3 regions of the Virgibacillus sp. Bac330 genome follow, and region 2 is predicted to be linked to each of the others. Evidence: predicted binding sites of a transcription regulator. Region 2 holds the regulator's gene; each other region holds the start of a gene.
What was found. Region 2 encodes LexA, which represses DNA repair genes until DNA is damaged. Its sites were predicted from a motif close to CGAACATATGTTCG; they were not measured.
Positions count from the first base shown of each region.

Region 1: a site for LexA is predicted at 9,184-9,197, ahead of D9780_RS05680 (YhjD family protein). Genes of this name have one in related genera too.
Region 3: a site for LexA is predicted at 7,591-7,604, ahead of D9780_RS10140 (DNA polymerase IV). Genes of this name have one in related genera too.

Region 1 covers NZ_CP033048.1:1,247,437-1,258,821, forward strand. The annotation lists gene D9780_RS21020 (hypothetical protein) at 7-168, shown strand; gene D9780_RS05640 (restriction endonuclease) at 474-893, shown strand; gene D9780_RS21025 (hypothetical protein) at 965-1,120, shown strand; gene D9780_RS05645 (JAB domain-containing protein) at 1,113-2,204, shown strand; gene D9780_RS05650 (type IA DNA topoisomerase) at 2,230-4,371, shown strand; gene D9780_RS05655 (hypothetical protein) at 5,112-5,426, opposite strand; gene D9780_RS05660 (Tle-like phospholipase domain-containing protein) at 5,445-6,707, opposite strand; gene D9780_RS05665 (hypothetical protein) at 6,809-7,090, shown strand; gene D9780_RS05670 (DUF1433 domain-containing protein) at 7,157-7,360, shown strand; gene D9780_RS05675 (serine hydrolase) at 7,577-8,653, shown strand; gene D9780_RS05680 (YhjD family protein) at 8,784-9,170, opposite strand; gene D9780_RS21030 (hypothetical protein) at 9,640-10,194, shown strand; gene D9780_RS21035 (hypothetical protein) at 10,372-10,536, shown strand.
Region 2 covers NZ_CP033048.1:1,844,394-1,855,778, reverse strand. The annotation lists gene ltrA (group II intron reverse transcriptase/maturase) at 1-817, shown strand, start outside; gene D9780_RS08685 (spore coat associated protein CotJA) at 1,069-1,296, shown strand; gene D9780_RS08680 (spore coat protein CotJB) at 1,301-1,552, shown strand; gene D9780_RS08675 (manganese catalase family protein) at 1,594-2,163, shown strand; gene D9780_RS08670 (dihydrolipoyl dehydrogenase family protein) at 2,543-3,883, shown strand; gene D9780_RS08665 (MerR family transcriptional regulator) at 4,153-4,974, shown strand; gene lexA (transcriptional repressor LexA) at 5,034-5,657, opposite strand; gene D9780_RS08655 (YneB family resolvase-like protein) at 5,936-6,580, shown strand; gene D9780_RS08650 (DUF896 domain-containing protein) at 6,769-7,002, shown strand; gene tkt (transketolase) at 7,103-9,109, shown strand; gene sirA (sporulation inhibitor of replication protein SirA) at 9,333-9,785, shown strand; gene D9780_RS08635 (YneF family protein) at 9,838-10,059, shown strand.
Region 3 covers NZ_CP033048.1:2,159,104-2,170,488, forward strand. The annotation lists gene D9780_RS10115 (NAD(P)/FAD-dependent oxidoreductase) at 570-1,784, opposite strand; gene D9780_RS10120 (AMP-binding enzyme) at 2,138-2,641, shown strand; gene uraA (uracil permease) at 2,923-4,209, shown strand; gene D9780_RS10130 (sodium/glutamate symporter) at 4,401-5,810, opposite strand; gene dacB (D-alanyl-D-alanine carboxypeptidase/D-alanyl-D-alanine endopeptidase) at 6,022-7,374, opposite strand; gene D9780_RS10140 (DNA polymerase IV) at 7,698-8,948, shown strand; gene D9780_RS10145 (aldo/keto reductase) at 9,143-10,075, opposite strand; gene dpsA (dipicolinate synthase subunit DpsA) at 10,452-11,330, shown strand.

The sequences.
Region 1 (11,385 bases), 600 kb from region 2:
TTTTAAATGGGAAAACAAATTATTAATTTTTTAACCGTTGTTTTAGTTGTTGTGGGAATATACATTCATTTTACTTCATCTAATATTTTAACTGTCCCATACCTTATTGGTTTAATATATGCCAATTTATTAGCTAAAGAAATCTTTCTAAAAGATCAAAATAAATAATTATTGAAATTGACTCCCAACAGATATTTTTAAAATATCTCCTGAAAGCTTTGAGCAAGGTGTTTCTTGTTCAAAGCTTTTTCTTTTTATGACACTACTAGGGGAGGTGAAAAGGGGCAAAGAAATAATATAAACATATTACCATGTGATGAAAATACAAGGAGGAATAGAATATGTTAGAATGGTTTCAGCAAAATGAAGTACTTGCTATAATGATGGTTCTTTTTTTTATTTTAACTATACTTGCTGTAAAGTGTAGTTCATTCTTCTATAAACAATTTTTAAAGTGGAAAGCACAGAAACGAATGGCTCAGTCAGGAATAAAAGATATTGATCGTATGGATGGATTTCAATTTGAAGCGTATCTCAAAATATTGTTTAAAAAGCTGGGTTATCGTCCTGTAGTTACGAAAAAATCTGGAGATTATGGGGCGGATGTCATTTTGAAAGGGAAGAATAAAGTTGTCATTCAAGCAAAACGATATGGCTATAAGAATCGTGTTAGTATGGATGCTGTAAGAGAAGTGTATGCAGCACAAGCGTTTTATCAAGCAGATGAGGCTTGGGTGATAACCAATTCCTTTTTTACGAAGCAAGCGATAGAGCTTGCTAAAGCGTGTGGAGTAAAACTATTGAATAGATACGAACTAGAACAGTTTATTATCAAGATTAATCCTGAACAATCTCCAAAGGAAGTACTAAGAAAAAAAGCGTTTATTAAATAAAGCAAATCATAAAAGATAAATATAAATGCCTCGAATTGGTTTCGTAAAAAAATGGGAAAGGAATGGTTGGAGTGAGAAACAAAGAACAGAGTATTTTAGATTATTTTGGTGTGCATAGTCATAAGGAATTACTGGAGTTTATGCAAGAGCATCCAGAAGATAAAGATGTTCTTTTGTTGAAGGAACTGCTTATTCGTATGGAATATGGGGGTAATACGGATGAATAACTTGTATGAGTACTTTGGTTGTTCTTCCAAAGAAGAACTCTATCAAAAGGTAACAAAAGGTGATGATTCTGTACGAAGTTTAGTAGATTTTATCGATTTCTCAAAGGGGCAAATGAATAGTAAAGAAAAAGCAATCACTTCTCCACAGGATTTTATCGAATTTGTAGCGAAGAGTAAAATGCCTTCTCAGAGTGAAACAACACTTGTTTTTTGTTCAACTAAAAATAAACCATTATATTTAACTCGGTATCAAAAGCACGATCAAATTGATTTAAAAAGGGTGTTAAAAGAAGGTTTAAATGCTGGTGGCGTATCCCTGTTTTATCTATCAAACGATACTATGTCTACGGATAATGAGGTAGAAATGGGGAATTATTTTAAGACGTTTGGTATAGATGTGATTGATGGATTTAGTTATAACGAAATTAGTGATACAATTACATCTAATAGGGAAATGATCCCGTATCGTCTTAGTAAATATGCCCCGCCTATTAGTGAGGTTGCCGAAAGAGATGGTGGTAGGGGGACGGCTTATGAAATGAAAAACGCTATCACTACTTTTCATGGATTTGATGAATTCAGCTCTTTTTTTGCTAATCAAGAGATTGTAGGAAGTAACTTGTTAAAAGACAATGCAAAGGTGAAGAAAAGCTTAAAAGTTGGTTATCAATATGATTGGCAAGAATCCTTTGGGATTATTGCTTGCGATTCCGATTATAAGGTAGTGTTTGTAAATGAACTTTTTAAAGGGTCACCGAATGCAAGTATTGTAGATAGAAAGGTGTTTACAAAGGCATTATTGTCAAAAGACGATGTTTCAAAGATTGCTGTTTTTCATAATCATCCTTCAGGCATACCTGAACCAAGTCCTGAAGATAAACAAATTACCAAAGGTCTGAAAGAGGTATCGGAAAAACTGAATATACAGTTTTTAGATCATTTTATTGTCGGAAAAGAAAGTGTTTATTCATTTGCAAAATATATTCCTGAATATGTATGTAGAAATAAAGATTATAGCAGTTTTGTTCAAAAACAGGCTAAGATAAAAAGAGGTAAACAAATGGCATTTGAGCTGGAATTATGAGCGGGAAAGAGGGAGAAATATCTAAATGGGAAACATACTAATCTTAGCTGAAAAACCAAGTCAAGGAAAAGCTTATGGCGATGTGTTTCAAAATGTAAGCAAACGAGACGGGTATCTGGAAGTGCAAGATAGTCGTTTTTTTAATGGAGAAAAAGCATATATTACTTGGGGATTTGGTCACTTAGTGGAGCTTGTGCCTCCTGAAGCATATAATCAGAGTTGGAAGAAATGGGATTTGAATAAGTTGCCTATTATGCCTGAGGCGTTTCAGTTTCAAGTAGCTAAAGATAAGCAGAAACAATTTCAAGTGGTGAAGCATTTATGCAACCAAGTGCAAGGCATTATTATCGCTACAGATAGTGACAGGGAAGGAGAAAATATTGCAAGAAGTATTTTGCAACAAGCTGGTGCAAACCATAAACCGATAAAACGATTGTGGATCAATTCTTTGGAAGTCGAAGAGATTGAAAAAGGATTGCAACGCTTACAAGATGGCAATAACTACATTGCTTTATATAAAGAAGCACAAACAAGACAGTACAGTGATTGGTTAGTTGGCATGAATGCTTCTCGTTTATACACATTGCTTTTGCAAAAGAAAGGGTTACAAGGGGTATTTAGTGTTGGGCGCGTACAAACACCAACGCTCTATTTGATTTATAAACGTCAAGAAGAAATTGCAAACTTTACGTCCCAGCCATTTTTTGAGCTGGGAGGAAATGTGACGGTGCATGAGCAAAGCTTTGAAGCTAAACATAATCAGCGCTATGATACCAAACAAAAAGCGATGGATATTTTACAGTCTCATGGTATTCAAGAAGGTGAGCAGGATGGGAAAGTAAAAGAACTAGAAAAGGCACAAAAGAAAACGAGAGCTCCGAAGCTGCACTCTTTATCTACGTTACAAACAAAGATGAACAAACAACGGAAGTATAGTCCATCGATGGTGCTAGAGATTGTTCAAGGGTTGTATGAAAAGAAATTGGTCACCTATCCTCGAACGGACTGTCACTTTATTACAGAGAATGAATTTGCTTATGTGAAGCAAAACTTGACTGCCTATCAAGAGTCTTTAGGTATTTCTTTTTCTGTGAAGTATCCAGCAGCAAGAAAAGCGTACGTGGATAGCTCGAAGGTACAAGAGCACTACGCCATCATTCCAACCAAACAAGTTCCACAGCTGGAACGTTTGACAGAAAAAGAAAAGGATGTGTATCGAGAAATTTTAGCAACAACCTTGGCCATGTTTGCACCCGATTATGAATATGAAGAAACAAAAGTAATCATTGATGTGCGAGGGTTAAGCTTTTATAAAACTGGAAAAGTAGAAAAGAATCGAGGATGGAAGGTATTATTTCCACAGGAGAAGCAACAGAAGCAAAGGGAACAACCTGCGCAGCTTCCTGCCATGAAGCAAGGCGATGCTTGCATGATCGATGTATTTATAAAAGAAGGAAAAACGCAACCTCCTAAACCGTATACGGAGGGTAATTTAATTCAGGTGATGAAACATGCAGGAAAGGACGTTGAGGATGAAGAAGCAAAGCATATTTTAAAACAAAAGGAAGGCATTGGAACAGAGGCTACTAGGGCAAGTATTATTGAAACGTTAAAACACCAGCAGTATATTGAAATAAAGAAAAATGTGGTGTACGTAACATCAAAAGGGAAAATCCTTTGCCAAGCTGTAGATGGGACATTGCTAGCTAGTCCAGAAATGACAGCAAAATGGGAAACTTATCTAGCGAAAATAGGGAGAAAGGAAGGCTCTCAGGATAAATTTGTAGCTAATATAAAGAAATTCGTTACTTATTTATTGGAACAAGCACCTAATCAAGTAGCAACGTTAAAAGGTGAAATCAACCAGGTGTCAGAGCAATCCTATGTTGGCGATTGTCCCATGTGTCAAACCGGTAAATTGCAAGATAAGGGGAAATTTTACGGATGTAGTGGCTATCAAGACGGCTGTACATTTAGCCTGCCTAAAACAATGTTAACGAAGAAGTTGCCCCAAACAGCTGTTCAATCTCTTTTAAAAGGAAAGCGAACGAATTTGATTAAGGGGTTTAAAAGTAAGAAAGGGAAGAAGTTTGATGCGTATTTAACGTTGGATTTAGAAGGGAAAATAACCTTTGAATTCCCGAAGAGAGGCAGGAGGAAATCGTAGTTTTATATTTTGGGTGAGGTTAGAGCTGTAGTTTAAATTAGGTTTAACTACAGCTCATTGTATACTAATGGATCCAATTGTTATTTATTTAATCTAGTAATCTCTGAGTAGTTGAATTTAATTTTAATTAAATGATCATAAAATATAGTTTGGATTACTTTATAATACACTCTATCTGAAAATTCGAACGTAAATTTATAATGTACAAAAAGAATACCTTTATACATTATAATCCCGACTAAAAATAAACAAGGGCTATCATGCCGTATGCAGAAGAAATCATATTCATAACAGCACCTATCCCGTCTTTCCAGGAATCTGTATCTTTAAGGAAAAGCGTAAATAAAAAAGCTAAAAATGCTATAGGTAAAGAAACAATTGTAGAAGGAATAACGGACTTTAAAAATTTTTAATAGAGTATGACTCTAGTTCATCTATTTTTATTTGAATGTAAGGAAGTAAATGGTTTTCTAAGTTAGAATCGCTTAATTTTTATCTGTTTTTCCATTCTAAAAAAATTTGTTGGCTTTTAATAAATTGAGCATTTTTTCTTTTGTATTTTGTTTCCTTTTTAATGTCTTTTACTAACTCTTTATTAATTGTGTCAATGTTAATAATGCGTAACATCTCCTGATTCCAGTTAAATATGACAGACCAAGTATATAATTGTATATATTTTCTTTACTTTAGTTCAAAGCTTCTTCTTTTCAATGAATGTATTCTTTTATTAAGATTTATTGCTACCAAAACCATTGTTTAAGTTGAATATTTTCATAGTTTTCCTTGTAAATACGATCCATTTCTTTGAGTTGAGTTATATTATCTATAAAGCGTTCCATTAAGGCGTGATTTGCTTTTCCGTCAAAATATTGGTTGATTTTGCTTAAAATAACCTGATGTTTTTGTAAAAGTGACAAAACAGCGTAACTGTGCTCTAATTGCATCTTTGTAATGTCCACATTTTCTTCTAAGTTCTGTTTAATTTGCTTCTCTAACGCTTCTTTCTGTGCTTTAGTTTCTAGGTAATCTTTCCACCAATCACTTCTACTACTCATTATTTCACAATCCCCTTATTAACGTATATGTAGCCATTGAGCAAGTATTTGATCGATTTGTTTAAAATTTTTACTCATTTTAACCATATGGTAAGCTATTTCTCCTGTATCATTTTGATTCTTTCGAAGCTTTTCCAAAAGATGTTCAAACACATCTATATCGATTAAAGAAGGAATTCCATCTGCCCCAACATTTGTTAATTCACGAAATATTTCATCCACATGAGAGGTATTTAATTTATCGTATTTTCCTGATCCAACTATGTTTCTATATGTATTTCTTAATTGTTTCATTGAATCTAGATGATCTTCCAGTAATCGAATTAGCGCAGCTCTTGTGGTTGCAAGTAGTTCTTCACTTTCCTCCATTTCCGTGGCTAATTGATGCATAAGTTCTGTTTGGATGCGAATATGAAAGTCATGAACGCCACTATTTTTCAACTCCAGTGGAGAGGATTGTAACTTTCCTTTAATTTTTTCACCATATAATAAGTGTGGAAGAAAATATCCTTCTTCATTATACATATCCTCGCTTACGTAGTTCTTGATACGATGTGTCTTAAGGGTTTTTCCATTGTTCTCTGCTGGATCACCGACATAATATACAGAACCAACAGAGTGCTTATAAAAAGTTCCCACGAAGTCATCAGGGTATGTGTAAGAAATAATATTATCTTTAAACTCCCCATTTAAAGCCCGTTCTTGATCTTCTTTGGATAACAGATCAAACACGTCAGCTGAAGCAAACGTGACAGCGTTTGAGTCATGTTTGACAGCGAAATACTGCGCAAGACCTCCCCCTAGAGAATGTCCGGTAAAAACGATGTTGTTTGCTCCGTGTTTTTTTACATATTTTTCAACAATGGGCGCAGCTTCTGTAAATTGGTTTTTGTTCGTATACGTGAGGGTTTTATCTTTGGAGTTAAGTTTTGCCTTCCCCGTTGTTAAAGCAGCGTCTTGAGACGGGGTTCCTAAATAAGGTGTTTTTCCATGTTCTTTTTTGGTATAATCGGAATCACCAAGAATAATTCCATGAAGATCCTCTTCATAATCTTTAAGAGAATCTGGCTCTGTGCCCCTGAAACTGATAACGATTTCATTTGTGGCGGGGTTTTTGAGTACATAACCGTCTAATCCAGTATCAGCGCTTTTAATGGTTTCGATAGGATACCAAGAAGTTTTTGCGTCATCACTTATCTTTATTTTTATTTGTAGAACGTCATCTTGATATGTATTTTCAGATATAGTAGCAGCCTCTAAATCTTTAATGTGATTATTCAATTTATCCTGCCCCTTATTATTTTAATTAGATGAGGTGAACCGCTTTGAAAATATTTAATATTGTTTTAATTATATTTATTATACTATTAGGAGGTTGTAATGTGAACTCTAGTCAAAAAACTTATGATGATGAAACATCAGAAAAAGCAAAGTCAATTGTTAAGAGTTATTTAATCAATAATTATCATGGCATCGAAGATATTGAATTAGGTGAGCTATATCAATCGCCTATGGGGAGTATAACAGTTGATGGTAAAGTTAATGGTAATGAAGAATTTTCTATAACCTTTACTGATAAATTAAAAGTTAGAAGTCTTGTGGTAAAAAGCAAGAATTTTCCGGAAGAAAAAGAACAATGTAAAGAAAAAGACTGTAATTATTGAAATCTACCCAAATTGCTATAAAATCTTTGCTGTTGATAAAGGTTTTTAAAAAATAACTATAAAGATATCCGTACAGTAGATTTTGAAAAAGGTGATTATAGTACTCCTATGGGAGGAATGGTAATTAGCGGAATAGTTAATAATAATAAAGAAGCGACTTTCTCTATCGGCATTGATTATCAAAGTAACTTTAGAGTTGGTTCGATATCCGAAGGGAATGAATTTCCTGAAATAAAAGAGGAATGCAAAGAAAGAACATGTGATTATTAAAAGAGTCAAATTGACAAAAGCAAAAGAAGATATACTTTTTCACTAGCGTTGCATAAATAACGTCGTAATTTCAGTTTTAATATTTTTTCTTAAGAGAGCCAAAAAATGTAAATTAGTGAATATTTAGGGTGTTTTTAATATTTTGTTTTAATTAATGCAACGCTAGTGAAATAATGTGTGTTCGAGAGAAGACACAAAGGTAGGTGACTAGAAACTATGGTCGTTATAATATTATCGTTAATAGTAATTGTTATGGTTTTTATAAGTTTTCTTGTTGGTATAAAACAGTATAAACGAAATTTAAAGAATAATGAATATGATTTGCTAGAATATTTAGAGAAACATAAAGATAACTTATCAATCACTATAAAAGAAGATGGACATGACACTTTAACATTTAATCAAAATGTTAAATTTCCACTGGCAAGTACAGTAAAGATAATAATTGCTTTTAATTTTGTCAGATTGGTTACAACCTGTAAACTTTCTTTATCTGAAAAAGTGAGTCTCAGCTATATTGACAAGTTTTATGTTGTAAATACTGATGGTGGGGCACATCCTGAATGGAAAAAATCAATGGATAATTCTAGTGAAGTATCATTGTTAGACGTAGCTAAAGGAATGATGCAATTTAGTTCAAATGCTTGTACAGATTATCTAATGAATAGAATTGGGTTAGATGTTATTAATGAGAGCTTAAGAGATTTGCAAATTAATACACACGATAAAATCACTTATCTAACGCCTTCCGTATTAATGCCGGGATATTTATCAAATAAGAAGAAAATAGCAACTACAAAGATGCAAACTATGAAGTCCGCTTCCTACCAATCATTATCAGAAGAACTATTTAAGAAAACGGAACAAGGAGAATGTGAAGATTTAAAAGAAAAAACATCACGAATGTTGAGTCGGAAAATTCAGTATTTAATAACTGAGAAGCTTCCATCTTCTACTACAAAGGATTACGTAGACCTTATGTATAAACTTGGAAAAGAGATTCTTAGTGATGAAGAGAAAAAATTATTTAGTGAAATATTAATTGGGGAAAATATAAAAGGAAATCAAGATGATTACTTCTGGTATAAAGGAGGAGCAACTCCATTTGTGTTAACTTCTTCTCTGTATAAAGAAAACGCAGAGCACTCTATTGTTATTTCACTATTCATGCGTGATGAAAAAGCCGAAGATTCATATTGGATACAAAATATCTTTAATGATTTCATATTCAGTATAGCCACCGACATTGATTTTAAGAATAAAGTAAAATCAATATTTAAAGAAAATATGTGAGTGAATACAATTCAAAGCTCAAGAAAAAATAAAAAAAAAACTTAGTCTTTCTCTTTTTGCAAATCTTAAACATAGATTTTTGGCGAAAAATTGAAATAATAATTTTAAATCTATTAAATAAACCATTTTATTACTCCACATCCGGTGGCATAAAATTAACATAAGTGGCTCTCTTTTGCTCAAAGCCCACAGCCTTATATAAATATCTGGTACAAATTTTAGCGGTCATTTCTCGCAGTTGATGTGGCGTATATTCCCAAACCCCGGTTTTATTTTTATGCTGCCACTTATATGTGGTTTTGCCAATCCTTTTAATATCCAAATGGTATTGGCTATACAGTTGCCTTTTAGTGGTAGCTAAATCTATTCCAATGAGTCTAATGGCTTCATCCGTAAAGTCCAGATAAAAGTCGGGATCGTGAAAACCATCAAAATATTGTTGGTCGTGTTTAAATACAGCTATTGCAAGAGGCATAGCTATAAAGTTCACAGCGAGTTGTTTGAGTTCTCTATTCATTTTATCACCTTTTAGAACGTTTGTTCTCATTATAAGTAACTAATTAATTTTTATCAATTACAATAAATGGTATACGTAAAGTATGAAGCAAATTAACGTGGTATCATTTTCGTAAAATATGGACCTTGAGTAAGATATTGGAGAGGAATATGTAAAAATGAATAGAAAACTAAATATTTTGATGTTTTATAATACAGTTTTTCATATAAACAATTTTATTCTGATCCTACTTGTATATCTCTTTGGATTAAATAGCATTGCAGCTCTGTGGTTTTTTACCCCTTTTATCTCTATTCTCTTTACAACTTCAATGATAGAGAATTCAAAGAAGATACTAAGTGGAACGGTTAGGAAATTGTCCATTATAGATTTTCTGTCACGGTGTTTCATTTTATTTTTTAATTTTTTTGCACTAAGTAACTTAGTTCATATCCCATATATTTATCTATTTGGTGTAGCCATCATTTTTATGATGATAAATATTTATGTTGAAGTGAGGATGAAAAAGCTGTTAAGTCATATTCAACAAAAAGATGTAGAAGGGGGTTCCTTAACAAAGGAAGAATTTAATGATTTGATTGATGATTACGTTAATGATAAATCTTCTAGTGAAACTAGTAAAAGTGTTCGATCTATTGTCTATATGGGGTATTCTAACGTTTTAATAATTGTATTAGTAATTGGAGGCATTATATCGTTTGATTTATTCGGAGTAAAAAACAGGTGGATTGTTCTTTTAATTGTATTTCTATTTTTGGCGATTTATTTATATTTAACAGCAAAAAAGATTAGATCTTATTATAACGATGAAAAAAGAATAAAAGCAATAAATATAAGAGATAATATCACGCTTGTAATAGGATTATCAATCATCTATATATTGCACGGAGTGGTTTATATTGGGGAATCAACCTTTAATTTCTTTGGTGTTTTTCTGGCTTGCGCATTCTTTTTGCCAACCTTTAAAACAAATCAAACGATTCGATCTAATTTTCATAAAACAAATAAAAATAAACATGAGTAAAAACTCAGGATGAAAATCGTGTTTCTAAACATTCAATACATAGCAAGCTTTTGCTCATAATAAAAACACCTCCTGCAATCATAATCGAGACGAGTTAAAGGCATGTGGTGATCTTTATAAGAAAAGAAAGATTTCAATTGTTACAATTAGGGTTAGGGAAAAAGGAGGTCGTTAACATTGAAAGAGGGTTCTATACAAAAGGTTTTAGGAGCAGGGACTTTTATTATATTTGCGTTTTTAACTGTTAAATTAAGCGGTAGAACCTTGCTAGAAAGTTTTATAGTATCTTTAATGGCGTGGGGCATTTTCAAATTAGTGACATCCAAGAAAATGAAATTATAATTTTTAAGCTAGTGAATACAACGTTTTTTTACTTCACACCTGACGACACACAATACAGAAGTAGCTCTTAATGGCCTCATAGGTAAAATCCAAGATCATGAAAACCATCAAAATATTGTTTGGTCATATTTGAAATACAGCTATTGCAAGAGGAATGGCTATAAAGTTCACAGCGAGTTGTTTGAGTCTTTATTCATTTTATCATCTTAGAGAACGTTTATTTTTATTGCAAGTAACTAATTATTTTTATCAATTGTAATTTTTAGCAAGACGATTAACATGAAAAAGATGGTTAGATCAAAAATGGGACGTACATTTACCATACGCAGCGCATTCCCCAAGAATGGCATAGTAAAAGTTGCTATAATGGCTGCTACGAAACAAAGTATAACTATAATAAAAACTTTTTGTAATGAAGTCATAATTACTCCTTTAATGGTATATAACATTCTTAGAAATATCTATAAATTTATTTAAATTCATAATAGGATTTTTGGGTGTATAGAAAAAAGTCCAGTATAATCACACTTATTAAAACGAGTGGTTTTACATCCTCTGTGCCCATTCTCTCATTTAGTTCATTACAGAGTGATTTCATCGCATCTGGAGTTTCGAATGAAAAAACGGTATAAAGCGAATAGATTTTCCTTTGCTTGGTGAAGTTTCGCTTATTACATTAACAACATTTTTCCATTAATCTTTTCAAGCGTTTATCGGTAATGATAATTCCTTCGATTGAAAATTTGCGACGTCTTTGAGAGTATTAAGGATTTACGGTGCTTGTTTCATATATAAATCTTGTTTTCCTTTATACTTGTTAATTTTTTAAATTAAACTAACCGTTTCCAT
Region 2 (11,385 bases):
ATTAATGAGGAAACTGAGCCAAAAGGTCAAAGATCCGAGAGTACTTAAACTTATACGTAGGTATCTCCAAGCTGGCATTATGGAGGACGGAATCGTTCAACCAAACACAGAAGGAGCCCCTCAAGGCGGACCATTAAGTCCGTTGCTATCCAACATCGTTTTAGATGAGCTAGATAAAGAATTAGAGCGAAGGGGGCTCCATTTCGTCCGTTATGCGGACGACTGTAACATATATGTTCAATCGAGGAGAGCGGGATCGCGAGTGATGAAAAGTATCACTACATTTATCGAAGGAAAACTCAAATTAAAAGTAAATGAACAGAAAAGTGCAGTAGACCGCCCATGGAAGCGTAAATTCCTAGGATTTTCTTTCACATTCCATAAAGAGAACCCAAAGATTCGGGTTTCTAAAGAAAGTATCAAACGCTTTAAACAGCGTGTCAGAGAACTAACCTCAAGAAAGAAGTCTATGAATATGCAGGATAGAATCGCAAAGCTAAATCGATACTTAGTAGGTTGGCTAGGCTACTATCAGCTAGCAGAGACGCCCTCTATATTTGAAGTTTTGGATAGCTGGATTCGAAGAAGGATGCGAATGATACGCTGGAAAGAATGGAAGAAAGTCAAAACAAAATACAAGAATTTAATAAAACTTGGAATTAGTAAAGGAAAAGCATGGGAGTGGGCAAACACGAGAAAGGCTTATTGGCGTATAGCTAAAAGTCCGATCTTACATAGAGCATTAGGTGATCGATACTGGTCAAACCTAGGCTTAAAGAGTCTACATAAACGATATCAAACGATGCGTTGGACTTAAATGAAACCGCCGTATACGGAACCGTACGTACGGTGGTGTGAGAGGTCGGGGGTTAGTCGCCCCCTCCTACTCGATTTCATAAAGTCTTAATGGGATTTATAACAGCTATATTAGTATTTATCTATGTTGAGGGCACCTGCTAAACTTTGGTAGTGTACATTTTTGTCTGTATCATTAATAAGAATATAAGAATAAATGCAAGTTACAATCATATATATATATATAATAGACGATAAAGAAAGGAGACATTTATGTTTACGCAATATAAATACTGGAAACCGTATATAAGTCCGTATGATCCATGTAAACCCATTAAAGTGAAAAGTTATGCTACTCCACCTCAATTATATATGGGGTTTCAACCATATGGATTAGAACAATTTAACACTTCAAAAGAAGCGCTCTATCATGGTACACTTTGGCCTCAATTATATAGTCCTTATCCAGAACCTCATAAAGGAGACAAACAAGGTGAATAAGCAAATGCCTCCCGAATATTATCGGCAACTCGAAGAAATCCAAGCAAACGATTTTGTTCTAGTTGATTTAAACCTTTATTTAGATACCCATCCTAACGATCTTGAAGCTATTCAACAATTTAATAATTTATCAAAGGAAACGATGCAATTAAAAATGGACTTTGAAAAGAAATTTGGACCACTTATGCATTTTGGAAAAAGTTTTTCTGACTATCCATGGAATTGGAAAGATACCCCTTGGCCATGGCAAGTTTAAAATTATATAGATCATATCGTTTTGGATAGGAGGAAGACAAGATGTGGTATTATGAAAAAAAGCTACAATACCCAGTAAAGGTTAGTACGTGTAATCCAATGTTGGCAAAATTTCTCATTGAACAATATGGAGGAGCAGATGGAGAACTTGCTGCTGCATTGCGTTACTTAAACCAACGCTATACTATACCAGATAAAGTAGTAGGACTTTTAAATGACATTGGAACTGAAGAATTTGCGCATCTGGAAATGATTGCAACGATGATTTATAAATTAACGAAAGATGCAACTCCCGAACAATTAAAGCAGGCTGGTCTTGGCGAACATTTTGTTAATCACGATAGAGCGCTGTTCTACCATAATGCAGCAGGCGCTCCATTCACTGCCACTTATATCCAGGCCAAAGGAGATCCCATTGCCGATTTGTATGAAGATATTGCTGCGGAAGAAAAGGCACGGGCGACATATCAATGGATTATTGATATGTCTGATGATCCTGATTTAAACGATAGCCTGAAATTTTTAAGGGAAAGAGAAATTATACATTCACAACGTTTTAGAGAGGCTGTAGAAATTTTAAAAGAGGAAAGAGATCAAAAGAAAATATTTTAGTTAATATTTCCTATAAACGCTAGTTCATTAGACGGTAAAGGGCGAATAGTTACTTTACTTATTGTAAAATAAGACGGTTTCGCATTCTATACCTTGTTTAGAATATCATCAAAAAAGAGGAGTTCTGGAAGACAGAAACACGACGAAGTATATAGGTGGGTTGCGCATACTTTATACCGAGTGGCAAATATGCTACTACACTTCGGATGACCCTTGTGATCGCCATACAAAGTAAAACCTAAATATAACGGAAGAAAACAGATTCGAGTGAACTATCCAGTTTTGTAAGCCGGAGTATGGCAATACGTATTGACTCTGGAATCGTTCCATAGTTTATACTTACAAACATAGTAACTATAGATAAAGGAGTAGTTGTACAATGTTCACATATGATGTAGCAATAATTGGTGCAGGAGCAGGTGGTCTAAACACCGCTATGGAAGCAGCTAGTATGGGAAAAAAAGTTGTATTAGTTGACAAATATAAGCCAGGCGGAGAATGTACTTGGGCGGGTTGTATTCCAAGTAAAGCAATTATTCAACTTGCTGATGAAATTCATACGGCAAAAAAATATGCCAACATTGAAGTCGATGGGAAGCAAATAATGAGTAAAGTTCGTCAATTAATAAAAAAAGCGCATCAAGCGGAGGCAGTAGAGCAATTACAGGCTGCAGGTATTGAATATATTCAAGGTGATGCGAAAATTAACGATCAACATAGCATACGTGTAGTCGATAAAATCATTACTGCTGAAAATATAGTTATTGCCACTGGATCAAGAGCACTTATCCCTTCTATTAAAGGAATTGATCAGGTTAACTATTTAACAAATGAGAACGTCTTTCAGCTTGAAGATTTACCAAAAAATCTAATCGTTGTAGGGGGCGGCCCTATCGGTGTTGAATTAACGCAAGCTTTTCAACGGTTAGGAGTGCAAGTAAAACTAGTTGAAATGGCTGACCGTATTTTGTTTAGAGAGGAAAAGGGCTTAGCACACCAGCTCCAGAGTACGTTGGAAGAGGAAGGGGTGCAACTGTATACATCTGCGAAGGCGCTTGAAGTAAAACAAGCAAATGGTACTACAACACTAACTATAAATAGGAACGATGTACTTGAACATATTGAAGCAGAACATATATTGTTTGCCTTAGGTAGAAAGCCGAATATAGAAAATATTGGTTTAGATGATTTGGGGATTTGCTATACTAACAAAGGCATTGAAGTTAATGAATATAATGAAACTTCAGTTCGCAACATTTATGCTGTAGGAGATGCGGTTGGTCCTTATTTATTTTCTCATATGGCTGGCTTTCAAGCTAAACAGGCAATGCGACATGCATTTTTAGAAATGCATACCCCCATAGAGCAACACCCAGCTTGGTGCACCTTCACACATCCAGAATTGGCTAGAACAGGGATGACTGAAAATGAAGCAAGGGAGAAATTTCAAGACAAGTTTAATGTTTATACAGTAAGCTATTCTGAATTAGATAGGGCTGTTGTTGATCAAAAGACAACTGGAGAAGCCAAAATAATTTGTGATCAAGATGGGTTTATAATTGGAGCGAGTATTTTAGGGGAAAGAGCCTGTGAGTTATTAGGCGAATTGCAACTTATGAAAACATTCCATATTCCCTTCCGTAAACTAAAAGATACAATTCATCCATATCCGTCTTATAGTGAAATTCTGACACAGTTAAGCAACGTAGCTACTGAGTAATTGAAATAAAAGCGTTTCTTCAATACCATATGTTAACCTCAAGTCTTGAATAAACGAATTCAAGCAGGTACCCTTTTATAGTACTAGAGAAAAAGACTTGTATTCATTATACAGGTCTTTTTCAATTTTTTCTTCCTTTTTTGTCTTATTAAGTTGTGTAACGTCCGTTGATAAATTTAGAATTGTAACGTATTCTATAGTATGTTAGATAACATCTACACACCTTATGCTAGTCGCTTTTAAAGACAAAACAAAGGAGTTTTTAACATATGGCTGAAAAATATTTTAAAACAGGAGACATAGCCAAATTTCATGGGGTGTCTAGTGACACAGTGCGTTATTATGATAAAGAGAATTTAGTTACTCCTTCTGTTGTTAAAGATAATAGATATAGGTATTATTCTTTGAATGATGCTTTAAAGTTTAGTAATGTGACTTGGTTGCGTGAACTAGGTGTACCTTTAAAAGCAATTAAGAACTGGCTTGATTATAAAGATTTGACAGATGTATCGGGATTTAACGAGACTTATTTAGAGACATTATTGCTAGAGAGAGAGTTATTAGATAAAAAAATTTATTTTTTACAAGAGTTAAATAGAAGACTAGCCTCTTTTCAAACAAAACCAAATATGTGGGAAGTAGTTAAGGATAATTACATATTTACTTGTAAAGGATTTAACTTTACAGCTGATGATAAAGGATTCAATATTAATGAATCCAACCTGTATGATTCCCAAGAAGATGTTTTTTGGAATAAAACTTTGATGATTGTTTATCAAAACAACTTAAGGGATTTTCATCATCCTAAAAAAGGAGAAGTATATTGCTCTAACATTATTTCTAGTATCGATCAAGATATCAAAAAAATTAGTTTTCCAACAGCACTTCGTTATAATTTTGTAGGCAATCCCTTCTCTAATATGAGAAAGATGCAAGAAATCTTGAAAGAAGCAAAGCAACATGCCACTACGCATCAGTTGTGCCTCGAAGAATACTGTTATTCATTGTTTTACCTTTCGCAAATTAAGGAAAAGAGCCCCGTTTACTATGTGCATATTTATTGTCCTGTTCATTATACAGGGGAATATTGACAGAACAAAATTCATAGTAACCCAATATTTATACACTAAAAACTGCCAATTGGCAGTTTTTAGTGTATATGTCGATACAATCCAATAACTTTCCCTAAAATGGTTACATTATCGTATACAAGCGGCTCCATCGTTGCATTTTCTGGTTGTAATCGTATATGATCTTTTTCTTTAAAAAAACGTTTTACGGTTGCTTCATTATCTGCTGTCATTGCAACAACAATTTCACTGTTTTGTGCTGTGTTTTGCTGTTTAACGATTACCATATCTCCATCTAAAATTCCGGCTTCAATCATACTCTCTCCTTCAATCACTAAAACAAATAGACTATCATCAGGGTTAGCTGTATTTGCAGGAAGTGGAATATATTCTTCAATATTTTCTACAGCTGTTATAGGTAATCCTGCTGTTACTTTTCCGATAACAGGCGCATAAAGTGCTTCTTCTTTTGGAATAGGATTCTCTTCTTCCAAATGTAAGATCTCAATTGCTCTTGGCTTTGTAGGGTCGCGTCTAATATAGCCTTTGTCTTCAATTCTAGCTAAATGCCCGTGAACAGTCGAGCTAGATGCCAAACCCACAGCCTTGGCAATTTCTCTTACAGATGGTGGATAACCTTTTTGCATTACTTCATCTTTTATATAATCTAAAATCATTTGTTGCCTTTTGGAAAGTTTAGTCATGAATCTATCACCTCGCACATAATATTAATTAACCTTAGTTTACCATTAGATAAAACTTCGCGCAAACATTCGTTCGAAAAAACGCTTGACAAGATCATATGTTCGAGTATAATAAGTGTATAAAACGAACAAAAGTTCTATATTGTATAAGGAGGGCTATTAGATGTTTCAAAAACTGACCAAAACAGACGCATTCTATCTTGTAGCTTTTGCATTAACATTAGGTTTCTTATATTATTCTATTATAATGAGTTAATATGATAGAAGGAGTAAACATTGTGAAGGCAGTTGTATATTGTAGGGTAAGTACTGACAAAGAAACTCAAGAAACATCATTAATAAGACAAAAACAGGAGTTGGTTAAACTGGCAGCTGAATATCAACTTGCTGTGGTCGCTTGTATACAAGAGCAAGAGAGCGGATATAGTATCGATCGAGATGGGATATTTAAGATGTTAGAGATTTTTTCTCAAAAAAGGGCAGATTGTTTATTGATTCAAGACGAGACTCGGTTAGGTAGGGGAAATACAAAAATTGCCCTTTTTCACCAGCTGCAGAAATTACATGTTCCAATTTATACAAGTTTTCATGGAGGAAAGTTAGAGTTATCGGAAGCAGATTCCATGGTGTTGCAGATCGTTGGAATTGTGGAGGAGTATCAACGCAAAATACATAATATGAAGATAAAAAGAGGGATGAAGCAGGCGATTGCAAAAGGTTATGATCCTACTTTAAATCTTTCGAATAGAAATGAAGCCCCAGGAAGGCAAAGATTAGAATTTCCTGTTGAAGAAGTTATTAATTTACGCCAAACTGGTCTGACGTTTAAAGAAATTGCTAATACATTAAATGGTCTAGGTTACAATGTATCAAAGGCTACTGTCCATAGACGCTATCAAGAATACAAAAGCAAACAAAAATAAAATTATTCTCAGAAGGACAAGTTCTTTGCCCTTCTCTTTTTTATATGGTACTGTAAATAAATCATGTTGATAAGCACACCTATTTTATCTCAATGACATCTCTTGTACAATGAAAGAAAGTGCAATTTTTGTCAACGAAAACTTAACATTTAACGGAATGAAAATATATGCTGAGGGAGGGTAGATGGATGCTATCAAAAGGTAAGATCGAACGTATTAATGAGCTTGCAAGAAAATCTAAAGCGGACGGACTAACTATTTCTGAACAAAACGAACAAAAAAAATTACGTCAGGAATACTTACAGGGTGTAAGAAAATCATTTAAAAATCAGTTTAAAACAATGAAAGTAGTTGATCCAGAGGGAAATGATGTAACACCGAAAAAAGTAAAAGATTTACAAAAAAAGCACAACAATAAGTAGTAATACCTATTTTGCTATAAGTGCATGATTTCACTTGTAGCAAAATAGGTTTCATTATAGAATGAGTATAGGCATGATTATGAAAGGAGTTTTTACTGAAATGGTAAATACAATTGAGCAGCAATCTATTAATACAATCCGGACATTGTCTATTGACGCTATTGAACATGCAAATTCTGGGCACCCAGGTCTCCCAATGGGAGCAGCGCCAATGGCTTATACGTTATGGACTGACTTTATGAACCATAACCCAAAAAATTCAAAATGGTTTAATCGTGATCGTTTTATTTTATCAGCAGGCCATGGATCTATGTTATTGTACAGTTTACTACATTTATCTGGTTACCAAGTATCCATGGATGATCTAAAATCCTTTCGACAGTGGGGATCTAAGACGCCCGGACATCCTGAAGTTCATCATACGGATGGAGTAGAAGCAACTACTGGGCCTTTAGGACAAGGTATTGGTATGGCTGTCGGTATGGCAATGGCAGAAGCACATTTGGCTGCTAAATTTAATCAAGAAGATATTGCGGTGGTGGATCACTTTACATATGCAATAGTGAGCGATGGCGATCTAATGGAAGGTATCTCTCATGAGGCTGCGTCTTTAGCAGGACATCTGGGATTAAGTAAACTGATAGCACTTTATGATTCTAATGATATTTCTTTAGATGGGGATTTAAATAAATCTTTCTCTGAAGATATTGAAAAACGTTTTGCATCATACGGCTGGCAAGTATTAACTGTCAAAGATGGTAACGATGTCAATGAAATTAGACAAGCTATTAAAGCAGCGCAAGAAAATCAAGAACAACCAACTTTAATTGAAGTGAAAACTATCATTGGATATGGGTCTCCAAATAAATCTGCTTCGGCAGCTTCTCATGGCGCTCCATTAGGTGAAGATGAAGTGAAACTGACAAAAGAATTTTATAAATGGACACACGAAGAAGATTTCTATGTGCCCGAAGAAGTATATGAAGATTTCAACCAAAAAATAGTTAAAAGAGGTGTTGAAGAGGAGGAAAACTGGAATCAACATCTAGCAATGTATAAAGAGAGGTACCCAGAATTAGCTAATCAGTTTGAGCTTGCTCTCAACGGTGAACTTCCTGCAGATTGGGACAAAGAGCTTCCAGTTTTTGAACCGGAACAAGATACACTAGCTACAAGGGCATCTTCTGGAAAAGTATTGAACGCTATTGCTAAAACCGTTCCAAACTTCTTTGGTGGTAGTGCTGACTTAGCCGGCTCAAATAAAACTACCATGAACGGGGAAGATGATTTCTCTCGTAAAAACTATGCTGGTAGAAATATTTGGTTTGGTGTACGAGAGCATGCAATGGGCGCAGCTTTAAATGGTATGGCATTACACGGTGGATTAAATGTATTCGCTGGTACTTTCTTTGTGTTTAGTGACTATTTGCGACCTTCCATTCGTCTTGCATCAATTATGAACACACCTGTCACTTATGTGTTTACACATGATTCTATTGCGGTAGGGGAAGACGGTCCAACGCATGAACCTATTGAACAGCTTGCTTCACTACGAGCAATGCCTGGTTTATCGCTTATTCGACCAGCTGATGCAAACGAGACACAAGCAGCTTGGCGATTAGCTTTAGAATCTACAGATACACCAACAGCACTTGTGTTAAGCAGGCAAAATTTACCTACGCTTTCTGGTACGAAAGAACATGCGTATGAGGGTGTTAAAAAAGGTGCTTATATTATTAGTGAAGCAAATAAAGAAACGCCTGATGTAATCCTTCTGGCAACTGGGTCGGAAGTACAATTAGCGATTCGTGCCCAAGCCGAACTGAAGGAAAAAGGTATAGAAGCTCGCGTAGTAAGTATGCCATCTTGGGATCGATTTAAAGCACAGGATAAGAGCTACCATGAACAAATTCTACCTCAAACTGTCAAGAATCGGGTAGCTATTGAAATGGCTTCTCCATTCGGTTGGGAAAGATATGTAGGTGAACACGGGAAAATTATTGGTATTGATACTTTTGGAGCTTCTGCAAATGGGGAGAAAGTAATGAAAGAATATGGTTTTACCGTGGAAAATGTAGTTAAGCACGTAGAATCATTTGTTAATTAAGTAAAAAAAGAGTGACCTGCAAGTTTGGGTCATTCTTTTTTTACTCTAGTAAATAATCATTTATTTTTATCTTAATCGAATATATTATAGTGATCGCCAAAGACAGACAAAAGAAGTGGTAATTTTCTTTAAAACCTGACAGTATTTTTAATATATAACACGTATAATAGGTATATCTAATAACATCCTGCATGATAGTAGGAAGATCGGAGAGATTATACCTATGCACATGTATTCTATATACCACTTGACAGAGGAAGTAGCTAAGAATTATTTCCATAAAAGTAGCTTACTATATCGGTTTTTTATGGAATTGAAATCCCAACCTAATCGTTCTGATTTGCGTAGACAATTTGATTACATTACGTATCCAATTTGTTATAAAGGAATTTTGCTAACGATTCAACGTTTTAATTCTGCTAATTTATTTGTAAATATAGACAAGCATAGGGTTAGTATATATAATAAGAAGGCGTGCATTTCTTTACATATTGGTGAAAAACATTTAAAATTTCATTGTGAAACGTTAGAAATCGCTGAGGAAATACTATTTCCAATATTACGTAGTTACCAACCATTGCTTTTTGTCGTTGGCGACAATATACAAAACTTCGGTTGGATAACACCAATTTTGGAATACAGTCAACCAGAACAAAATGAGGCAATGTATTCCTAGTATTAATTTACTATACTGTTTTAAGAGACAACACGAAGGAGGAAAGCTTTACATGGACACAATATGGGTCGTATTAATCGCTGTAGCAGCGTTAATTATTGGTGTTGCTCTTGGGTTCTTTCTTGCAAGAAAATATATGATGAATTACATGAAAAAGAATCCACCGATTAATGAACAAATGCTACGAACATTAATGATGCAAATGGGTCAAAAACCTTCCCAAAAGAAAATTAATCAAATGATGCGTGCAATGAACAACCAGTCCGGAAAATAAAAACGTTGATATGCCAGTGGTTTTAGACGTTGGTCTTCATTATCAAAAAAGTGCTTTTGATTAAGTTTATTAGCACACTTTTAGTATTATTTTGGGTTAATTTTCCTTGAAACCACTTATTTCTGTAAAAAATTAAGCAGAAAAGGTGGTTTTTTATTTTATGTTTTTAATAGGTTTTATACAGAATGTCGTCCTCAATCTCAATCGCAACGCAATGAAGTTCCTGCAGCGTGGACAAATACACTTATCCCCCCTCTTTTAAAAGAAGTAGAATTTAAGGGGGAAATAGATAAACGATTAAAAACAAGTGATGAGAAGAAATTGGAGGAATGTAGGAATATATACGTTTTTCCAATATGGATGCATAGGCTTTCACTACGTAAGAAAAACGTTTTTACGTTGAGAATAAAGGATCTTACAATCGTTCATGCTTCCGTTATAAAGAAACTATGAACAATACGGTAAGGGTTTTGAAGCGAGATTCACTTGGTACTAGAAACTTGAACATTTGAAGCATGAAATTTTATGGCAGCAACAGGTAAAAAAGGTGCTAGTTTGAAATATACATAGCAGAAGAGATATACGGAGACTCCTGTGAAAAACGGCGACTGAGACCCCAAAGCAGGCTTTATGAGGAGTATCGGGCGGGTTTGTTCGCGGGAAGCGGAGTACGTCCCTCTTGAGACCTAATAAAAAGTGTTTTTTATGGAGAACAAGCTTTTAACCAAAAAGTTGGTGGCGTAAATATCATACCAGTTCCTTTGACAGAGAACCTTTTTAATTTTGTATTTAGTTTCTGGTCTCACTGAGCAAACCTTTGTGAAGTTTATTTTGACATTTTATTAAATATGATTTCCTTTGAAGTTTCTTTGTTTTAAAATTAGCAATTGTTTTGCGAACTCTTTTGTTTTGAACAATAAAGTTATAATAGTTTTCCTGGTTCATATAATCTAAGAACCATTGTTGCTTTTTTAAGTACTTTAAGTTTTCTGATATATCTTCCTCGTAATTTCGAAGTGATGGAGAGTATAAATTGATGAAGACCACTATAGCAAAAATCAACAAATAAAATAAAGTTTTCATATTAAATCCTCTCTTATTAAATTGTGTTCTTAGTGTCCAAGTTCATTTGATGCTTATGAGAAATTATACTGTCTAAAATACGTTTAAACAAATGATTCGTTTCATGGAAGTTTTACTTTAGGAGAATGAATAAACAATATAGGAATTTATAAAAAGTTTTTAAGCGATGCAGAACAGCGTTATTTAAAGCACAATAAGTTTTATTGGTATCATAAGCATCATCCTTTCTGCTAAATTCTTTCA
Region 3 (11,385 bases), 310 kb from region 2:
AATAAGGGCAAGTCATTCAAAAAAAGGGTCATCATTAGAAAAACTTGTTTTATACAGTAGGTAGTATAGAATTATTTGCCTGTCCAACATGAACCTAAGCCCATGCACTCTTATCAAACCATATGTCTGCTATTAAAAAAGAGTAATATGCATTCCGTTTAACTATGTACTTCTTCTATTTGACAACCAATATTGAACGCACATCCTACACCAGCTCCTATTAGTAAACCAGTAATACACTATCAAAAAATATACCGATTATTAACCCTAATCCAGTTATATACAAATAAATATTTTCTGCAAGTCAAATTATATAACTCCCCTATTTCAAGTATTTTTTATACTATAAACCTTAAAATTTTTATGCTTTCTATAGTATAAAAAACTACCTCACCTAAAAATAGGTGAGGTAGTTTTTTTACCTAAAATCTCTCGTTTCTTCCATATAATCACTTAACAGTCGATACCCAATTAACGAAGCAATAACTAAGAAAATCCCACATAACGTTTTATTTTTCATATTCGTAAGCCTCCCCATAAGTTTTAAATCATATTAGGCTGTGAACATCTTAAAATGGACGAAATTTTCCTTTTTTAAGCACTAGCTTAGGTCCACCTATAAGGTATAGAGAACGATTATCTACTACTTTCTTCATCGCAGCTGCTGCTTTTCCTTTAAGTTTATTGTCATTAAACACATTTGCGATTCCATCTGAATGACCAAGTGATGCAACTGTTCCTTTACTCTTAAAGACAAAATCAGTTAATGGCTCATTGTTTAATAAAGCAACCAAGTTTGCAGCTACCACATCCGCTTCTTGCATAGCTAATTGTGCAGTTGGCGGATACGGACGATCTGCGTTATGATCCCAAACCCAAGAACAGTCACCTATAACAAAAATATTCTCCTCACCAGACATACGTAAGTCACTATCTACATTTACTTTTCCTTTCGTAAGTTCAAAGCCGGATTTTCCTAGCACAGAACTTCCTTTTACGCCGCCTGTCCAAATAATTGTACCAGCCTTAATCAGTTCATTGTCTTCCCCTACAATGAACCCTTCTTCTGTACATTCTGAAATTGGCGCGCCAATTTTAATTTCTACGCCACGATTTTCTAATGATTTCTTCGCATATTCAACCAACTCTTTATCAAACATTGGTAAAATAGATGGAGCTGCTTCTACATTAATAATTCTTACTTTATTACGATCAATATCGTATTTTTTACATAATTGTGGAACACGTTCTGCAAGTTCCCCAACTAATTCTATTCCTGTAAAGCCAGCACCACCAACTAAAATATTCAAGCTATGTTCATCAACAGTTTCACCTGAATTATATTTTGCAAATTGATATTCTATGTGTTCACTAATTACACGACTGGAATCAATATCTTCAATAGCAAACGCGTGTTCCGCCATGCCTTTAATTCCAAAATCATTTGATTCAAATCCAAGAGCAACAACAAGATAATCATAATCCAATTCACTGTTTTCTAAAATGACACGTTGGTTATCCTTATCGATTTTTGTTACAGCATCAACGACAAGCTTTACTTTATTTGGATTAATAACATCACTAATTATAACGCGAGCTTGATTTGGATTAATCGTTCCTGCAGCAACCTCATGTAACCAAGTAGATTCATAATGATAATTATGTTTGTTAACTAATACTATTTCTGCTTGTTCAGGAGACAATTTTTGCATAAGGCGTTTTGTTGTTGTTAGCCCTGCATAACCCGCCCCCAACACCACTATTTTGGGTTTATTTAGACTCATAAAAACTTCCACCTTCCTATAAACTTACTTCTATATTGTAGGAAAAAGCGCTCCTCTTATAAAATATAATAAAATGACATCAACACGCTTATCCTTCATTTACAATATAATTATCATAACAAATATTTCATATTTAAGCCATTCACAAGAAGATTCTTTTCTCCCTCCTTTTTACATATTGACCTTTTAAAAAATACTGACAAGCTTGATTCGTTGCTGTTATTTATTCACTCTATTCATCCATTTCCTACTCCATCTCCATTTAAACTTATTTTTTAAACGCTTTCAACATTTTGTGTTATAATTTCATAATAACGTATATTATGAAAAAACGGAACAAGGTGGGGATTTTTATGGAACAAACGGAAGTCCGTGTAATTAATCATAAAGGGGAAGATGTAGCACCGAACGGGAAAGAAATTGGAGATATTATCGTCAAAGGAAATGGTGCCTTACAGCATGCTGCACACCAGCAAACACTTGAAGATGGTTGGATTCTCACAGGTGATAGAGGGACAGTAGATGAAAATGGGCGTATTCATGTACAAGAAGCAAGAAAAGATATTCCTCATTCCACAGGTGCTATATCTACAGCCTACTTAGAGCAAACTTTACAGCAACATCCATCCATACAGGAAGTAGCGGTTGTTCCTATACCGCATAAAGAAAAAGGGGAAATTGCACACGCTTTTGTCGTTTTAAACGAAAATGAAAACACCATATCTGAAGATAGCCTCCTTTCTTTTTGCAAGCAACATTCTGAAGATTCCTATATTGTCCACATATCCATTGTTGAAGAATTGCCAAAAACAGCTAGTGGAAAAATTTTAAAAACAGAGTTAAGAAACAGACTTTAGATTATTAATAGCAGTATTTCATTGAAATAAAATAAGCAAATGACATAAAATCTAAAAACTATATTGACAAATGCTAGATAAATTGGGATAATACAAAGGATAAATTGATACGGTTACCTTTAATTCAGTCCCGTGAGGCTGCCAAGGTGAAACAGATAGAAATCTGTTGATAAAAGAAATAAGCTTGTTTTTCTTTTATAAAGCACCCTGCATGCACAAACACGGCAGGGTGCTTTTCTTATGCAGCACGGTAGCCGTTAAATTAATAGGAGGAATACAACGTGACACAACATAAAGAAATACAAGTAGATGAGCGCTTGCCTTTGTTAACGAGTTTACCACTTAGTATCCAGCATTTATTCGCCATGTTTGGCTCAACGGTACTTGTTCCCATTTTATTTGGGGTCAATCCAGCAACGATATTAATGATGAATGGTGTTGGTACATTAATTTACTTATTAATTACAAAAGGGAAAATTCCTGCCTATTTAGGCTCTAGCTTTGCATTTATTTCACCTGTTACAGCAGTTCTTACAGATTATGCTGGTGGAGAGGGTTACAGCTATGTATTAGGTGGTTTTTTAGCTGTCGGTGTTGTCCTATGCATCGTCGCCTTTATCGTTAAACTTGCTGGCACAAGCTGGATTGACATCATTTTCCCACCTGCTGCTATGGGAGCTATCGTTTCGGTTATTGGATTAGAACTTGTACCTACTGCTGCTGAAATGGCTGGGTGGATCGCACCAGTTGGAGCAGATGCATCATGGACCATTAACTCAGACACAGCTATCGTCGCTTTACTCACTTTATTAATCACAATTATTTGTTGGGTAACGTTAAGGGGTTTTTTGAAAATCATCCCTATTTTAATTGGAATTATTTCAGGGTATATCATCGCCTATTTTTTTGGATTAGTAGATCTTTCAGCAGTTCGTGAAGCAAGCTGGTTTTCCATGCCAGAATTTTATCAAATGAAATTTGATTGGGGAGCTGTTTTAACCATCTTACCAGCAGCCATTGTGCTTGTACCTGAACATATCGGTCATCTATTTGTAACAGGGAATATTGTTAAAAAAGATCTTGCCAAAAACCCTGGTCTTGACCGTTCACTAGCAGGTAATGGCATATCGACCATTATTTCTAGCTTTTTTGGCTCTACACCTAACACAACATACGGTGAAAATATCGGCGTATTAGCAATCACGAAAGTGTACTCTACATGGATCATTGGTATGGCAGCAGTTCTTGCTATTATATTGTCGTTTGTAGGAAAGCTTGCAGCACTGATTTCTTCTATTCCTACCGCTGTTATGGGAGGGATATCTTTATTACTGTTCGGTATTATTGCAGCAAGTGGACTACGCATGCTAGTAGAAGCAAACGTAGATTATAACCGTTCGCAAAATTTAATCCTATCAAGCGTTGTATTAGTAATTGGGGTAAGTGGTACGACTGTGCAGATTGGCTCCGTTGCCTTATCAGGTATGGGTTTAGCAACAATTGTCGCTATCCTCCTTAGCATCTTCTTTAAAATATTGGATATACTAAAATTGTCAAATGAAGGTTAAGACTTCCCCTATTGAATTGTAACATAAACAATCCGAACGAAATGGACCATATGGTGGACAAAACAAGTTCGGATTGTTTATTTAATGACTTACATCGTTAAAAAATGGAAATTGAAAATCAATGAGAAGGACAAAATAGCCAAAGATCAGCGATGTCAATTTTTTCCCTTACATGTTCATCTTTTACATGCTCATCTTTTTCCAAAGTATAACAAGCCTACCAGAGCACCAATTACACACATAATAATTGCAAAAATAAGGAATGGTATTGCTCCAAATTGGTAAATCAGCGGTACAGAAAGAGCTGTTACGAGACCTCCGCCAAGAAATGGTTCATATACAAGTTGCTTATAACCGAAACCTTCAAAAGCAGGTGTTTCACTTCTAGGGTCTACAATTCTCATCAATAATAGACCTGTTGCCGTAATTCCCATCGATTGCCCAAAATCACCAATTCCACGTTCGAACCAATAAGAGGGAATCATTCTTGGTGCTAAAATTAAAAATCCCAACACATTCCATACTATCCCTGTAATTGCTAGTAACAGAAACGGAACAATATAATCCCCTATTACATCAATGGATACTGTACCTATAGCCGTTAAAATTAGTAAATCTAACGCAAACCCTTGAATTCGATTAATCATATTTCTATCTACAATTTGTGCGTTATCTATTTTATTAAAAAATTTCTGGACAAATATCCCGCCAATCATGGCAAGTGGAAATAATGGGATATAAGTCATAAACGTAGAGTCTGTAAACGGTGTAATAATAACCGACTCTAGCCATATGAGAGCTTGTAAAAGGAGGTACCCGACTAATACGGCTAAGCCAACCAACGCAAAATGTAACGACAATGGTTCAATAGACTCTGGTCGTACAGTCATTTTAGCAGCCGGATCACGATTTTCAAATTCCATAATTCCTTGCTTTCGTAAATCTGAAAAACCTTGTACATTTTTTATTACATGTGTTTTTTCTTTTCGTACCGCCCAGTTAATTAAAATAATGCCGACAATTACACCTGATAATATCCCAATTGTAGCAAGACCTACTGCCAAATCATATCCTTGTGCAAAGCCAATTTCTTCAAATGTTCCAGCTAAACCAGCAGCTGTCCCATGTCCTCCTTCAAATGCTACCTCAATAAGGGCACCAGTTAGCGGCGGCAGACCGAATACGGGACTCAATACAAGTATAGCTAACAGAATTCCTATCACATACTGACCCCAGCCAATTGTCCAGCCAAAAGCTAATTGTGGTCCACCATAGTCCCATACCTTTCGTAATCCTGGAATAGAAGTTCCAAGAAACAGTGAAGCAAAAACGACGTTAATGAATAACCCCGGTAAATCACTCCAGACTGCTGTCACTTGCTCCGGAAAAATCCCATTCACCCAAAAAGAGTCTTCTGCTACAAAAAGATGTAGTATTTTCCCAAGCACTTGCGGTCCAAGCATTAAAGCTATAAAACCTCCAATTATGGATGCTGGTAAAAATAAATTCTGCAACCAAGCAACCCTTACTCGCACCCATTTTCCTAAGAGCAAAAAAGCGGCCACATATAAAAAAGCAAATCCAACTTGGCTTGCTGTCATTTTGAAAACCCCCTTCTTTATTATTGGTGCTATTGCTTTTCCCCAGATGATGGTTTTCAAAACTTTTACCTTATGAATCTGACTAAAACCCTAGACATTTCTCAAATTAGTTGTTGCCATAGCTTTTCCTCCATAGAAAGACGAAGGGTTTCTTCATAAGGATTTGACGAAAGCCTCCGTTTATAAAACTAAAGCGCAAACTAGTACTTTATCATACGCTTGCTATAATGTGTAAAATACGATCCTCTATCTCTTTACCTTCGTCTTCATCTACTAAATGATTTAATAACAGAGAGAAGATGATATTATCCTTTTTAGTGTGCATATATCCGGAAAGCGTACTTACACCATAAATGGTCCCTGTTTTAGCCTTGACATCAAGCTTTTCCATACGCCCTTGTAGTGTACCGAGCATACATGGTTCTTGTGCAACAGTATGTGGTAACGCATGTAAATATGTATTAAACCAGTCTATTTTTTGAATTTTGTATAGTAGCTTGGTTACTTCGTTCGCAGGTATCATGTTTATATGTGATATACCTGAACCGTCTCGAATAACCATTGTTTCCAAATTCATTCCTATGCCGTCCATTTCCCGTTCTAAAACTTGCAACCCTTTTTCCCAGCTGCCCTCTCCGTAAACTTGTCTACCCATTTCCTTTACAAGTATTTCCGCAATGGTATTATTGCTATTTTTCATAAATGGAAGCATTAGTTTCTTTAAAGCGGGAGAATGGTGCTTATATAATAATGTTGAACTATCCGGGGCTTGCCCACGACACATCCCCCCCTCTATGAACACTCCTTGCTTTTTTAACGCTGCTTGAAAAATATGTAGCGCGTAATCAGTTGGCTCCCAAACGGCTAGCCATTCTTCCACCCCCTCCCCACCTTCTGGAATTTCTCCTGATAAATAAATCGTATTTCCGTTCCTCTCTCTTATCATGGTAACATCTTCTTCTCCCCCTTTTTTCCCTGTCCTTATCGTATTGAACACATCTATATAGGCTGTTTTTGGTGATACAGATATCTTAGCATCATCTCTATATTTTTCAGGCAATATTTTCACATAAACACTTCCTGCATCGTACCGATGATCTGGTGAAACAGTTAATGCAGAGATGGAAGATGCATAATGAAAAGTCTCATCATTCCAAATTACATCCTGCGACAAGCGAACAGCATCATACCACGTATCATCACCAATTATACTTCCTGCAATAAAATGTATTCCTAATGCATGCAATTGTTGAGCAAATCGTTGATACGTTTCTGGCAGTAACGTTGGATCCCCTTTACCAACTACATATAAATTCCCCTTTAGTTTTCCTCCTTCTATCACTCCGTCTGTACGTAACTCCGTACTAAAACAGTACTTCTCCCCTAACACGTTCAAGCTAGCCGCAGCTGTTAGTAGTTTCATATTGGAGGCTGGAAGAAATCGCGTATCTCCCATATGCTCATAAATCATTTTCCCGGTATTTGCATCCCTTATACTTATACCTATCAGTGCCCCTTGTAATCTTGACTCATTCTTTATATATGCTTCTATACTTTCTTTCACCAGACATTTCCCCTCTTATCTTCATTTATTATCGCATGCTTGTAAATTTGTATATAACTATTTCCATATGGTGAAGGGCAATCCTTTTTTTCATGTTAAATTTATCACTGCTTACTGAAATAATTTTTAAAATATAGATTGCACTTCATTTTTAACAAAACGTTGATGATTGGAATTAAATACCACTAGTAACATGGGGCAAAACTGCTTATAATAAGAACAAATGTTCTTTTAAGGTGTAGAATCTTTTTCATTACATTGATAGGCTTTCACCATAAAGCTGTAGCAATAACCCCAAGTTTTTCTAATGAGGATGATGTTTGATGGATTATTCCGTTTATCCCCGTAACGATGTTTTATGCATCGATATGCGTTCTTTCTACGCCAGTGTAGAAGCGGTTAAATTAGGGCTTGATCCAATGGAAACTTTATTAGCTGTTGTAGGCGATCCCAACCGTTTAGGTAGTATTGTACTTGCTGCTTCTCCTGCACTCAAAAAGAAATATGGAATGAGTAATGTCAGCCGTTATTTTGAACTACCAAAGGATCCAGATCTACATATTGTTCCAGCACATATGGCAGACTATTTAGAAGTGTCCACAGAAATAACTAAATTACTTTATCAATATGTTCCAAAAGAGGCGATCCATCCCTATTCTGTTGATGAAGTATGGGTTACTGTTAACGGATTGCAAAGGCGATTTGGAAATCGTCTAATTATAGCGCAACGGATTAAACATGATATTCTAGAATGTTTTGGCATTACATGCTCCATTGGTATTGGAGATAATAAGTTTCTTGCTAAAGTCGTGATGGATATTCATGCAAAGAAACAAGGCATTGCCGAATGTACATATGAGGATGTACAACAAAAACTGTGGCCCGCTTCAGTGGAGGCGATTTGGGGAATTGGAAGCAGAATGAAGAAAAATCTCGAACGAATGGGCATTATAACATTAGGACAACTCGCGCGTTTTGACTTACAACGACTACGAAAACGTTTCGGGGTTATGGGAGAGCAATTATACTGGCATGCATGGGGGATTGATTTGAGTCCCGTCATCGGCAATTTTGTGAAAACAAAGCAAAAGGGGTTTGGCCATGGTATTGCATTACTACGCGATTACGCAAAAGAAGAAGTTCATGTCTGTATACTGGACCTTTGCGAAGAAGTATGCCGCAGAGCAAGAACCGTTCAGATGGCAGGAAAAACCATTCAACTTGGAATTAGTTATTCAAAAGAAACAGGGGGCGGCTTTTCTCGTTCTACTTCTATTTCTATACCAACTAACGCCACAATGGATATGTATCATGTTTGTATGGGGTTGTTTTTTCGTTTTTACGATGGTAGGAGTAGTATTCGTCGAGTATATGTGACTTTAACCAATTTATATACGAAACAAGATACACAACTGAGCCTATTTGAAAATCGTACGAAAAAAGAGGATATTGGCTATACAATGGATGCGATCCGAACAAAATATGGACCTACCTCCATTCTCCGTGCCATTAGCTATACAGATGCAGGCATTACAATCGAAAGGAGCAAAAAAATTGGTGGGCACTATGCTTAATGGAGAAATAAAAATGAGTGACAACATGAGCTAAGTGACCTCAATAGGAATTTGCATATACTTTTCAGTAATGCAAAACCACCAGTTCATTACGACACTGGTGGTTTTCTCTGCAACTAAGCCTTTTCTAATGATTTCATAAGATTTCAAACATCTGATGAGTTAGGTAAGAAAAAAGACGCCCCAAATTCTTCCTATCGCGTGAAAATATCGCTGATTAACTGCACATCTTCTGCGGTAAGTGCAATCGTAGCAGCACGTTTGTTACTAACTACTTGTTCTGGCCGCTTGGCACCTGGAATAAGGACATCTACAGAAGGACGGGTGAGATACCATGCTAAAACAATATGGGCAATTTCTTCGTTATATTTCTCGGCAATTGGTTTTAATTTCGCCACTTTCTCAAGGTTTTCATGAAATGTATCACCTTGGAAATTCGGATTTTCAGCTCGTAAATCTGTAAATGTTTGATCTTTAGTATATTTTCCAGCAAGCAAGCCAGATTCCAGTGGAAAATAAGGAATAAATGTAATGTTTTCTTTTTCAGTATAAGTGAAAAAACTACCTTCTGCCTCACGTTTTAGTAAATTGTATTCGCCTTGTACCACATCTACATAACCATCTTTATTCGCTTCTTTCAATTGTTCCAATGTGAAATTAGATACACCTATGGAACGAATTTTCCCTTCATCTTTTAATTCTTTCAACGCTCCCACTGCCTCATCTTTTGGTGTATCTTGATCTGGGAAATGAATATAATATAAATCAATATAATCTGTTTGCAAGCGGCGAAGACTATCTTCGACGGACTGCTTCAAAAAAGTTGGTGAATTATCCATGACCACTTCATTACCAACAAATTTATGCGCTCCTTTTGTTGCCAGCACGATATCTTCCCGGTTATATTCTTTCATCACTTCACCAGTTAACTCTTCAGAGCGTTCGGGTCCATAAATATATGCCGTATCCAACATATTAATCCCTTGATTTAAGGCTGTACGCACAACATTCTTTCCTTGTTCCTCATCAAGCATATTTGGATACAAATTATGCCCGCCGACAGCATTGGTACCTAACCCAATTGGATAAACAACGATATCTGATTTTCCTAATGTAACTGTAGTCATAAGTAAAAACATCTCCTTTTCATATGATTTGCTTTACTATCTTTAATTTACCATAAACAAATGCTCTAAACATCCCAACGCAAAATCACTCAAACGCTAGGTTTTTTCCTACATCATGCTCTGTTGCTTTAAAAAACTTCAATTAGAAGGCTGATTCTCCTACCAAATTTCTGAAAAAAAGAGTATGTAAACCCTTATCTCCAAATACAACAATATTACTCTTATCGTAAAAAACCTTTCATATAAAACGTTGTCCTATTATACAATAAATAAGTGAACCTGTTTCACTTATACTATGTATAGAATTTAGAGTTTCAAGTAATAGCATTCGCCACAAAAACCGGCGATCGGCCAAATACGAAAAGGAGATGATACGATGCTGCATATTCTCGTAGTCGGTGGGGATAAAAGATATATACATGTTATCGAAACATTAGCTAAATTAGAAAACAACTTATATTTAATTGGATTTGATACAGTTTCATTTGATAAATCTAATGTGAAGCATGCCAAATTAGAGCATATGGATCTTTCTATTATCGATGCGATTATTTTACCTATTGCAGGGACAGATGAAAGGGGCCAAGTTGAAATCATGTATGCAAATGGACACTTTTATCTTACAGAACAAATACTTTCCTCTACTCCTGATCATTGCACCATTTATACAGGAACTGCAAATGATTACTTACAGGAAATGTGTAAAGCAGCACAACGAAGCTTAATACGATTATTTGATCGAGACGACGTTGCGATTTATAATTCTATCCCAACAGCAGAGGGGGCATTAAAAATTGCGATAGAAGAAACGGAGGAAACGATTCATAACGCAAATGTATGTGTGCTTGGATTTGGCAGAGTGGGGAAAACAGTAGCACGACTTTTTCATGCAGTCGGTGCTAACGTATATGTAGTAGCTAGAAACCATGCAGATTTAGCTAGGGTTACAGAAATGGGGTTAACTCCTATAAAACCTAATCGACTACATAAGCTACTAGCTGATATGGCTATCTGTATCAATACAATCCCTTCCTTAACTATCGATGATGAACATTTAAGCAAGATGTCGATTTCTACCGTAATTATTGACCTGGCTTCAAAACCTGGTGGCGTAGACTTCGTAGCTGCACAAAAACGGGGGATAAAAACTGTGCACGCGCTCGGTTTACCAGGCAAAACAGCACCTAAGTCAGCTGGTAGAATAATAGCTAATATATTAATGGAAAGTTTAAAAAGCGAACAGAAACACCAGTAGAAAAACTTGGCTTTTCGTCCATTCTTATAGCAAAAAGCTGTCATTTTGCTTATGA